Regions from separate parts of the Nonomuraea muscovyensis genome, predicted to be linked through region 1. Evidence: predicted binding sites of a transcription regulator. Region 1 holds the regulator's gene; the other holds the start of a gene.
What was found. The regulator HrcA, encoded in region 1, represses chaperone genes, less so after heat shock. The targets are predictions, from matches to a motif close to TTGGCACTCTCNNNNNGAGAGTGCCAA.
Positions count from the first base shown of each region.

Region 1 (5,612 bases):
GCCGGCTCCAGACGCCAGCCCAGCGCCGCGATCACACCCTCCTTCCACGGTATCCCTCGCGGCACCTCCGGCCAGGCCGGGATGCGCAGCACGGACGGCTTGACCGCCTGCCAGACGTCCACGAACGGATGCCCCACCACCAGCACCTCGGGCGAGGTCACCCGGGCGGCGATGCGGCTCTCCTTGGAACCGGGCACGAGATGGTCGACCAGCACGCCCAGCCTGCGTCCCGGCCCGGGGCCGAACTCCTCGACGATCGCGGGCAGGTCGTCGACCCCCTCCAGGTACTCGACCACCACGCCCTCGACCCGCAGGTCGTGGCCCCAGATCTTCTCCACCAGCGCGGCGTCGTGCACGCCCTCCACGTAGATGCGGCTCTCCCGGGCGACCTTGGCCCGCAGCCCCTCCACGGCGAGCGAACCCGACGCGCTCCGCCTCGGCGCGCGCGGGCCCGGCGCGGGCCGTACGAGCGTCACGACCTTGCCCTCCAGCAGGAACGCGGCCGGCGCCAGCGGGAACAGCCTGCGCCTGCCGAACCGGTCCTCCAGCGTGACGGCCTCCTTGTCGCAGGCCACCACCGCGCCGCAGAAGCCGCTCTCGGCGTCCTCCACGACGAGGTCCGGTTCGGCGGGCACCTTGGGGATCGTGCCCTTGCCCGGCCGCCGCCAGTTGCCCGCGAGAACATCACCCTCGTACACACGGGGACCGTAGCAAATCACCCGCCCATCGCGAGGCGCTTGCGGCCGCGGCTGCGCCGGACGAGGACCACGGCGGTGACGACGATCCCGATCAGGACGCCCGCACCCGGGATGAGCAGCAGCGCCGCCACCCCGCCGGCCAGGCCGCCCGCCGAGGAGGCGAGGTCACGACCAACCCCGAAGCGCGCGTCGCCCGGCTCCTGGGTCGCGCAGGTGAGCCGGTAGTCGCCGGCCGAGGGGGCGTTGACCAGCAGGATGAGCTGCCAGCGGATGGAGCCCTGGTTGACGGTCTGGTTCGTGGTCGTGTTGACGAGCCTGGCCTGCCCGGGGCCGCCGGAGATCATGCACGTGTAGTGCACCCGGGTGGAGCTGGCGATGTAGAGGGCGGGCCGGTCGTCCGGGTCGAGGGCGACGGTGACGCTCTCGCCCGCCGCGAACGTCTTCGACGGCGCCATGTCGCTCGCCGTGCTGAACACGCCCCCCGTGAACAGGGCGACGCCCGCCACCGCGCACACCACGGCGACCGCCCAGCCACCCGCGATCCACCACAGCGACGGCTTGACCGGCCGGGAATCCGGCCGCGCGCCGAACCGGCCCCCGCCGCCGTACACGCCGGGTTGGTCGGGGCCGTACACGCCCGGCTGTCCAGGGCCGTACGGTCCGGGTTGGTCGGGGCCGTACGGTCCGGGCTGTCCGGGGCCGTACGCGCCCGGCTGTCCAGGGCCGTACGCGCCGGGCTGTCCGTAGGGCTGACCGCCCGGAGGCGCGGCCTGCCCGAACGCCGGGCCGCCCGAGGGGGGTGCCTGCCCGTACGCGGACTCGCCCGGCGGGGGAGCCTGGCCGAAGCCGGGCCCGCCGGGCGTCTGCCCCTGCCCGTAGGAGGGGTCGCCGAATGCGGGCGCCTGTCCGTACGCGGGCCCGCCGGGAGGCGGCGCCTGACCGTAGGGCGGGCCGCCGGGAGCCTGGTAGCCGTATCCGGGCGCGCTGGGCGGTTGTTGTCCATAGCCGGGCGCGCTCGGTGATTGCCGGTCGTAGCTGGGGGTGCCGGGGGGCTGCTGGCCGTAGCCGCCGAAGGCGCCGGGTGGCCCGTAGCCCGGGGTGCTGGACGGCTGGGGTCCGTACGGGTGACCGCCGGGAGGCGCCGCCTGGCCGTGGGACGGGCCGCCGGGCGGCGGATAGTCGTGCGACGGCGGCCCGCTCGGAGGCTGCGGCCCGTAACCCGGGGCGCGACTGTACCCGGCAGCGGGCGGCGGCGGCCCGGACGGCGACGCGAATGACGGTCCGGACGGCGTACCCGGCTGCGGCCCGGAGGGCGGTCCGGACGGCGCACCCGGCTGCGGCCCGGAGGGCGGTCCGGACGGCGCACCCGGCTGCGGCCCGGAGGTCGACCCGGACGGCGCGCTGGGCTGCGCGCCAGAGGGCGGCCCGGACGGGGTGTCGGGAGGGGCGTCGGAGGAGGCGTCGGAAGGGGTGCTCGCCCGCGGGTCCGAAGCGGCTTCGGCGGGCGCGTCGGAGGGGCCGCCCTGAGGCGGGTCCGGCGGGGCGTCGGCGGAGGCGTCGGACGGCTCCGCCGCGGGCGCCGGCGCAGGTGAGGAGGCGGCCGGAGGTTGCGGATCGGAGGACGGGGCACCGGAGGGTGAGGAGGCCTGACCGGGCCGCGGACCGGACCCGGGCTGCGGGCCGTTCGGCTGGGACGGGGAATCGTCGGTCATGCCGATCAGTCTGATGCCTGCGGGTTCGGGCACGCCAGGCACCCCGGTGGCCGGTCGTTATCGCACCTTCCAGGCAACGGCCGTACACTTGGCACTCGGGAACACCGAGTGCTAGGCGGTTCCCAGCAGAGGCAGGAGGTGTGCACGTGCTCGACGATCGTAAACTGGCGGTGCTCCGCGCCATTGTCGAAGACTACGTGTCCACCAACGAACCGGTGGGCTCCAAGGCGCTGGCCGAGCGCCACAACCTGAAGGTCTCCCCGGCCACCGTGCGCAACGACATGGCCGCGCTGGAGGAGGAGGGCTACATCACCCAGCCGCACACCAGCGCCGGCCGCGTGCCGACGGACAAGGGCTACCGCCTGTTCGTCGACAGGTTGTCGCAGGTCAAGCCGCTCTCCTCGGCGGAACGGCGGGCGATCGAGACGTTCCTCGCGGGCGCGGTCGACCTCGACGACGTGGTCATGCGCACCGTACGCCTGCTCGCGCAGCTCACCAGGCAGGTCGCCGTCGTGCAGTACCCGACGTTGACCCGTTCGACGGTCCGGCACGTCGAGCTGGTGCCGCTCAGCGAGCGGCGCGTCATGCTCGTGCTGATCACCAACACCGGCCGCGTCGAGCAGCGGGTGATCGAGCTGCCCGAGGTCGTGGAGGACCAGCGCATCGCCCACCTGCGCGCCGTGCTCAACGCGTGTCTCGACGGCTGCGGTCTCAGCACCGTGCCCGACCGGGTCGCCGACCTGCCCGAGCGGCTGCCGGTCGAGGACCGTCCCGCGGTGGCGACGATCCTGTCGGTGCTGCTCGAGACGCTCGTCGAACGGCACGACGAGAAGCTCGTCTTCGCCGGGGCCGCCAACCTCGCGGGCGCCGACTTCGCCACGGGCCTGCGTGACGTGCTCGAGGCGCTGGAGGAGCAGGTCGTGCTCATGCGGCTGCTCGGCGAGACTTCCACAGACACCCCGTCCGCGCTCACCGTGCGCATCGGCTCCGAAAACCCCTACCTTCGCGGCACATCCGTCGTCGCCACCGGATACGGTTCTGGCGACAACCAACTGGCCCGGCTCGGCGTGCTGGGTCCCACGAGGATGGACTACCCCGTGACGATGGGCGCCGTGCGCGCGGTGGCACGCTACGTCAGCCAGATCCTGGCTGCATCATAAGAGGTCGATAAGTGGCAAACAGCGACTACTACGCCACCCTCGGGGTGCGCCGTGACGCCAGTCAGGACGAGATCAAGAAGGCGTACCGGAGACTGGCCCGGGAGCTGCACCCCGACGTGAACCCGGATCCTGAGACCCAGGAACGGTTCAAGGAGATCACGCAGGCCTACGAGGTCCTGTCCGATCCCAACAAGCGCCAGATGTACGACCTGGGCGCCGACCCGTTCGGCGGTGCGGGCGCCGGTGCCGGGGCGGGCGGCTTCGGCGCCGGGTTCCCGTTCAGCGACATCATGGACGCCTTCTTCGGCTCGGCGGGCGGCGCGCGCGGGCCGCGCTCGCGGGCGCGCCGGGGGCGCAACGCCACGATCCGCGTCGAGCTCGACCTGCGCGAGACCGCGTTCGGCACCACCCGTGAGCTGGTCGTCGACACGGCCGTGCTGTGCGAGGTGTGTCAGGGCGCCGGGGCCGCGCCGGGCACCCACCCCGACACCTGCGACATGTGCAGCGGGCGTGGCGAGATCTCCCAGGTGACGCGGTCGTTCCTGGGCCAGGTGATGACCTCGCGGCCGTGCCCCCAGTGCGGTGGCTTCGGCTCGATCATCCGCCACCCGTGCCAGGAGTGCTCGGGTGACGGCCGCGTGCGCACCCGCCGTACGATCAAGGTCCGCATCCCGGCGGGCGTCGAGGACGGCACCCACATCCAGCTCGCCGGCGAGGGCGAGGTCGGCCCCGGCGGCGGCCCGCCCGGAGACCTGTTCCTCGAGATCGTCGAACGCCCTCACGAGATCTTCGAGCGGCGCGGCGACGACCTGCACTGCACGGTGCAGATCCCGATGACGGCCGCGGCCCTCGGCACGGTGCTGACCGTGGAGACCCTCGACGGGGCGGAGGAGATCGACGTCCGGCCGGGCACCCAGGCGGGGCAGGTCATCACGATGTACGGCAGGGGCGTGCAGCGGCTCAACGAGACCGGCCGCGGCGACCTGCTCATCCACGTCAACGTGGAGACCCCGATGCGCCTCGACCCGGCGCAGGAGGAGCTGCTGCGCGAGCTGGCCAGGCAGCGGGGCGAGGAGCGGCCGCCGGGCAAGTTCGCGCCGGGGCAGCAGGGATTCTTCTCGCGGCTGCGCGACGCGTTCAACGGCCGATGAGCCGCCGGCCGTGACCGTCCCCGTCTTCCTGTCCGACGTGCTCGACGGGCCCGAGCTGGTGCTCGGCGGCGCGGAGGGGCGGCACGCGGCCGCCGTGCGCCGGTTGCGCGCCGGCGAGCGGGTGGACCTGACCGACGGGGCCGGCGCGGTCGCCGAGTGCGTCGTGCGCGAGGTGCTCAAAGACGCGCTCCGGCTCGACGTGACGAGCCGCTACGAGATGGCGGCGCCGCAGCCGCGGCTCGTGGTCGTCCAGGGGCTGCCGAAGGGCGACCGGGGCGAGCTGGCCGTCGAGATGATGACCGAGGCCGGCGTCGACGTCATCGTGCCCTGGGCCGCCTCGCGCAGCATCACCCAGTGGAAGGGCGAGCGGGCCGCCAAGGCGCTCGGCCGGTGGCGTTCCACGGCGCGCGAGGCCGGCAAGCAGGCCCGCAGGTTCCATCTGCCGGAAGTGACCGAGCCCGCGTCCACGGCGCGGGTCGAGCAACTGCTCGCAGGTGCGGCGCTGGGGCTGGTGCTGCACGAGGAGGCGGCTGAGCCGCTGTCCGGCGTGGAGCTGCCGGCGGGCGGCGACATCGTCGTCGTGGTGGGACCCGAGGGCGGGGTCGGCGATGAGGAGCTGGGCCGGTTCAGGGCGGTGAAGGCGGTGCCGGTGCTGCTCGGGCCCACGGTGCTGCGGACGTCCACGGCCGGGGTGGCGGCTGCGGCCGTCCTGCTGGCGCGCACCGGCCGCTGGTAGGGCCGCTCGAACAGGCAAGCGCTCCCGCTACGGGCGGTGCGGGCTCACGGGATCGAGTACGGGGTGCCGTTGAGCAGCGGGCTGGGCACCGCGGTCGGGATGGGCTCGGGATCGGGCGGTGGGCACTCGTCGGCCGGGCACGTCGGCACCGGGTC
Region 1 covers NZ_JACHJB010000001.1:1,076,860-1,082,471, reverse strand. The annotation lists gene FHU36_RS05155 (DUF3097 domain-containing protein) at 1-698, opposite strand, end outside; gene FHU36_RS44125 (hypothetical protein) at 716-2,410, opposite strand; gene hrcA (heat-inducible transcriptional repressor HrcA) at 2,557-3,570, shown strand; gene dnaJ (molecular chaperone DnaJ) at 3,582-4,721, shown strand; gene FHU36_RS05135 (16S rRNA (uracil(1498)-N(3))-methyltransferase) at 4,732-5,457, shown strand; gene FHU36_RS05130 (hypothetical protein) at 5,502-5,612, opposite strand, start outside.

Region 2 (5,612 bases), on a different contig from region 1:
GTCGAGGCGGCCGTCGAGGTCGGCGAAGCCCTCGCCGGTGGCCTCGATGCGGCCGTCGACGCCGTCGAGCCGCGACTCGATGGCCTTGAGCCGGCCGTCGAGGCGCCCGGTCACGCGCTGCTCGGCGTCCTGGAGCTGACCGGTGAGCCGGTGCTCGGCGTCGTCGAGGCGGGTGCCGAAGTGCTGCTGGGTGGCGGCCAGCCGCTCGTCGAGCTGCGCGCCGACGAGCTCGGCGGTGGCGGAGAGCCGGCCGTCGAGGCCCGCCGACAGCTCGGCCAGCACGCCTTCCACGTGGTCGGTGCGTGAGGCCAGCTCGGCGATCGACTTGTCCAGCCGGGTGAACCGGCCGGCGGCCACCTCCATGCTGGAGTGGAGCTGGGACAGCGTGGCGGCGAAGTCGCCCATCCGCCTGGCGATGCCCTCGCTGCTGTCGAGCACCGTCTCCAGGCGCTTGAGCGTCTCCTCGACGCCGCCGCCGATGGTCGTCAGGTCGGCCCACATCGTGGCCAGCTCGCCGAGTGGGGCGACCCGCTGGGTGACCGACTCGACGCGGGCGTCGACGGTGCCCACCTGCTCGCCGACGGCGTCGACGTGGTCGCGCACCGCCTCCACGTGCTGGGCCAGCCCTTCGGCCCACATCGGCGGCTTGGCCGCGATGTCGTCGAGACGGCCGTTGACGGTCTCCAGTGTGCCGCTGAGCCCGCCCAGCTCGCGCTCGCGCACCTCGCGCAGCAGCCACTCCATCCCTTCGAGCCGCTGGCGGATCTCGTCGAGCACGGCGCCCTGGGTGCGCTGCTCGTACACGTGGTCCTGGGCGGCGCGCGCCAGCAGCTCGCGCATCCTGTCGGGGATGTTGGTGTGCCCGCCTGCCTGGAGAAGGGTGGTGTGGCTGGAATGATCCACCGAAAGCTCCTTCGCTCGCCGACGGTCTGCCGCGCAGCGGTGGGGTAGGTCCGGTTTTCAGATGAATAAGAGAACGCGGTGAGCCGCTGCAGGGGGAGAACTCACGCCCGCACACCTTAGCCTCTGGATCAAGGTCCGTCAGGGGCGATGGAAAATATCGGGGTTACCGGGCTATCGCCCTGGTTTGTCATTTACGCAGGTGAGGTGGGGTGGCAAATGAGGGCCGACGGTTTGTCCATGACGCGAGTGAGAATGACGACGCCGGATTTATCCCCCGAAAGTCGCAAATCTGCGCGGAGCCGGTCGATGTCCACGGCCGAGGCGCGCTTCTTGATGGTGACATTGCCGATGTGCCGCTCGCGCAGGGCGGCGCGCAGGCGCTTCAGCGAGAACGGCAGCGCCTCGGCCACCTCGTAGCGCGCCGCCCACGGGGTGTCCACCGGCTCGTCGCCGGTGATGTAGGCGATCATCGGATCGGCCAGGCGGCCCCCGACCAGCTCGGCCACCTCGCCGACCAGGTGCGCGCGGATCGCGGCGCCGTCGGGCTCGTAGACGTAGCGGCCCAGCGGCCCCACCGGGGCGGCGGCACCGGTGGCCGAGAGCGTCTGCCCGCCCGGCAGCAACGTGGCGCGCCGCCGCACCCACTCACCGGCCGCGCCGGGTCCGATCCACAGGGACGCCTCCTTCACCTCCCCCTTGAAGGACACCCACTCGGCCTCGGCGCCCTCGGGGATGAACTCGTACGGGATGCCCGGCGCCACCTTCAGGCAGACGCGCCGCGCGCGGGCGACCAGGTCGAGCACGACCGGCCACGGCGGCGAGTAGGCGAGAGGATCGAACGTGCGGCCCCGCGCCCCGCGCCGGGCCGGGTCGGCGAACAGCACGTCGTAGTCCTCGGGCGACACCGTGGCGGCGTCGGCCACCCGGACCGTCACCCGGTCGGCGAGCCCGAGCGCCTCGGCATTGGCCCTGGCCACGGCGACGGTCAGCGGGTCGGTGTCCACCGCGTCCACGACGCAGCCGGCCCTGGCCAGCTCCAGGAAGTCACCTCCGACCCCACAACAGACGTCCACCACGCGCAGCCCACCCGCTGCCGCCGCGCCCGTACCCGGAGCCGTGAGGGCGCCTGCGACGAGGCGGTGGGCGCGATGCGCGGCGACGTCGGCGCGGGTGGCCTGCTCCAGCCCGTGTGGTGTGAAGAACATCAGCTCGGCCTGGTCACCGAACTTGGCCCTCGCCCGCTCCCTGAGCGCCGTCTGGGTGAGCGCCGCCGACGCGAGCGCGGCGTCGTGGCTCCTGCGCAGCCGGGTCGCCGCCGCCACCGGATCGGCGCCGCGCAGCTCCCGTGCCTCCTCCAGGGCGCGCCGGCCGCGCGGGGTCAGCAGCTCGGTGAAGGCGTCGAGGTCCACGTCGTACGACGTTAGCGCCTTGCCCGGGGTCCGGGCGCCGTCCGTGTGGCCACGCCGGGGCGAACCCGGCCGAAAGCCTCGTTCTCCTAGGTGAACGGGCATGTCTCGGTCCTGATCGCTCAGAGCAGACGCGTTCGTGTTGACTGTCAAGCCCCTCTTGCATATGTTTCCTGTTGGCACTCTCCCCTTGAGAGTGCCAACGTGCGACGAGGCAGGTCTGGCACCCGCGACGGCAGGCCCCGCTGGTCGCCTCTTCTGATCATTCACATCTGAAGGGGAGGTCCGATCGTGACGACCGCCACCAAGGTTCCCGTTAAGCCGCTCGGCGACCGCATTGTGGTGCAGCCGCTTGAGGCTGAGCAGACCACCGCTTCCGGCCTGGTCATTCCGGACACCGCCAAGGAGAAGCCGCAGGAGGGCAAGGTCCTCGCGGTGGGCCCGGGCAACTGGGACGAGGACGGCGACAAGCGCATCCCGCTCGACGTGAGCGAGGGCGACATCGTTCTCTACAGCAAGTACGGCGGCACCGAGGTCAAGTACGGCGGCGAGGAGTACCTCGTGCTCTCCGCCCGCGACGTTCTCGCGATCATCGAGAAGTAAGCCGGTTGTGTCGGGCCCCGGGCGCTCTCTTGCGGCCGGGGCCTTCGACACCAGGAGAGGACTTTCAGCAAAATGGCGAAGATCCTGGAGTTCGACGAGGATGCCCGGCGCGCGCTCGAGCGCGGCGTCAACGCCCTCGCGGATGCCGTGAAGGTTACCCTCGGCCCGCGTGGCCGCAACGTCGTCATCGACAAGAAGTTCGGTGCTCCGACGATCACGAACGACGGCGTGACCATCGCTCGTGAGATCGAGCTGGAGGAGCGCTACGAGAACCTCGGCGCCCAGCTCGCCAAGGAAGTGGCCACCAAGACCAACGACATCGCGGGTGACGGCACCACCACCGCGACGGTCCTGGCCCAGGCCATGGTCCGTGAGGGCCTGCGCAACGTGGCGGCCGGCGCCTCGCCGCTGTCGCTCAAGCGCGGCATCGACAGGGCGGCCAAGGAGATCAGCGACAAGCTGCTCGCCAGCGCCCGCCCGGTCGAGGACAAGAAGGAGATCGCGAACGTCGCGACCATCTCCGCCCAGGACGCCAAGATCGGCGACCTGATCGCCGAGGCGTTCGACAAGGTCGGCAAGGACGGCGTCCTGACGGTCGAAGAGTCCAACGCCATGGGCATGGAGCTCGAGTTCACCGAGGGCCTCCAGTTCGACAAGGGCTACCTGTCGGCCTACATGGTCACCGACCCCGAGCGCATGGAGTCCGTCCTCGAGGACGCCTACATCCTGCTCACCCAGGGCAAGATCGCCTCGATCGCAGACTTCCTGCCGCTGCTGGAGAAGGTCGCGCAGACCAAGAAGCCGCTGCTCGTGGTCGCCGAGGACGTCGAGGGCGAGGCCCTGGCCGTCCTGGTCACCAACAAGATCCGCGGCACCTTCACCTCCGTCGCCGTCAAGGCGCCCGGCTTCGGCGACCGCCGCAAGGCGATGCTGCAGGACATGGCCATCCTCACCGGCGGCCAGGTCGTCAGCGAGGAGATCGGACTCAAGCTGGAGAACGTCGGTCTCGAGGTTCTCGGCCAGGCCCGCCGCATCGTCGTCACCAAGGACGCCACGACCATCGTCGACGGCGCCGGTGACGCGCAGGCCATCGAGGACCGCGTCAAGGAGATCAAGATTGCCATCGAGCAGTCCGACTCCGACTGGGACCGCGAGAAGCTGCAGGAGCGGCTGGCCAAGCTCGCCGGTGGCGTCTGCGTGCTGCGCGTCGGCGCGGCCACCGAGGTGGAGCTCAAGGAGAAGAAGCACCGTCTCGAGGACGCGATCTCCGCGACGCGCGCCGCGATCGAGGAGGGCATCGTCTCCGGCGGTGGCTCGGCCCTGATCCACGTCTCCAAGGAGCTCGACGACCTCGGCCTCACGGGCGACGAGGCCACGGGCGTCGGCGTCGTGCGCCGCGCGCTGGTGGAGCCGGCTCGCTGGATCGCCGAGAACGCCGGTCTCGAGGGCTACGTGGTCACCCACAAGGTCGCCGAGCTGCCGGCCGGTCACGGCCTCAACGCCGCGACGGGCGAGTACGGCGACCTCATCGGCCAGGGCGTCATCGACCCGGTCAAGGTCACCCGCTCGGCGGTGCAGAACGCCGCCTCGATCGCGGGCATGCTGCTCACGACCGAGGTCCTCGTGGTGGACAAGCCCGAGGAGGAGGCTCCGGCCGCCGGCCAGGGCCACGGTCACGGTCACGGCCACTGACCCCAGCACCACCGCACGGCCCGTCCCGCTCCGGGGCGGGCCGTTCGCGTGTCCACGAGGCCCCTGGGCGTGCCGGTCGCGGTCGAGCCGGTCCGGGTCGTGCGGCCTGTGCCAGACTCGGCGGGTGGACCGGGACGTGGCGCGAGCGGTGACGCGGCTGCGGGAGGTGTTCGACCGGTACCCCCGGCGTCCCGTCCTGGAGGGGTGCCCGCACTGTCGTGGCGGGGTGCCGGTGGACGAGGAGCACCTGTTCGGGCTGTCGATCGGCCTGGGAGGCACGATCGGCACCACCGACGACGTGAAGGCCCTGCTGCCCCTGCTGCTGGAGCGGCTCGTCACGGGGCACGAGCTGTTCCCGGGCACCGTGTTCGCCCTGCTGGCGCGCGAAGGCCTGGGCGACTGGCCGGCAGCCGAGCGGGAGGCGGTCGAGGGCTGGCTCATGGCGGTGTGGCGGTCGCTGCTCACCGGGTTCCCGGCACGGGCCGGCGCGTTCGGTGACGCGGCCGACTTCCTGGCCGACGTGGCCCGCCTCGTGGACCCGAGCCCGTTCCTCGACACGTGGGACGGGCTGAGCGGACCGGAGGCGGACCGGCACCTGGCCGGCCTGGTGGCGGCATGGGCGCGCGGCGCGCGGCTGCCGGCCGAGGCGCTCGCCTGGCTGGGCCGCGACCGGGTGCGCGAGCGGCTGTTCGCGGCGTTCGAGCGCGATCATGCCGCCGCGTGGGCGGACGACCTGGCTGCCGCCTACGACCTGCTCGCCTTCGGCCCCCAGCCGTGACAGGACGCCATGACTGACCCCGCGCAGGGACTCCGCCGGGGCAGAGACGTCGTATGGCCGCGAATGTTGTGTGACGTGGTACATATCCGCGAGGGTCCGGCCAGAGGATATGGAATGGTGACTTTTTCCGAGTAAACCCGGCCTGTAAGCAAGGCGTCGGCCCACCTGACAAATGTCGCGCAATTTCGCCTAATGGGTGAAATATTGTGCCGCCATGAAAGGCTTAGTGT
Region 2 covers NZ_JACHJB010000003.1:546,801-552,412, forward strand. The annotation lists gene FHU36_RS34395 (hypothetical protein) at 1-903, opposite strand, end outside; gene FHU36_RS34400 (class I SAM-dependent methyltransferase) at 1,095-2,312, opposite strand; gene groES (co-chaperone GroES) at 2,601-2,912, shown strand; gene groL (chaperonin GroEL) at 2,985-4,604, shown strand; gene FHU36_RS34415 (hypothetical protein) at 4,729-5,382, shown strand.
Region 2: groES (co-chaperone GroES) is a predicted target of HrcA. The motif match lies at 2,486-2,512, and genes of this name have one in related genera.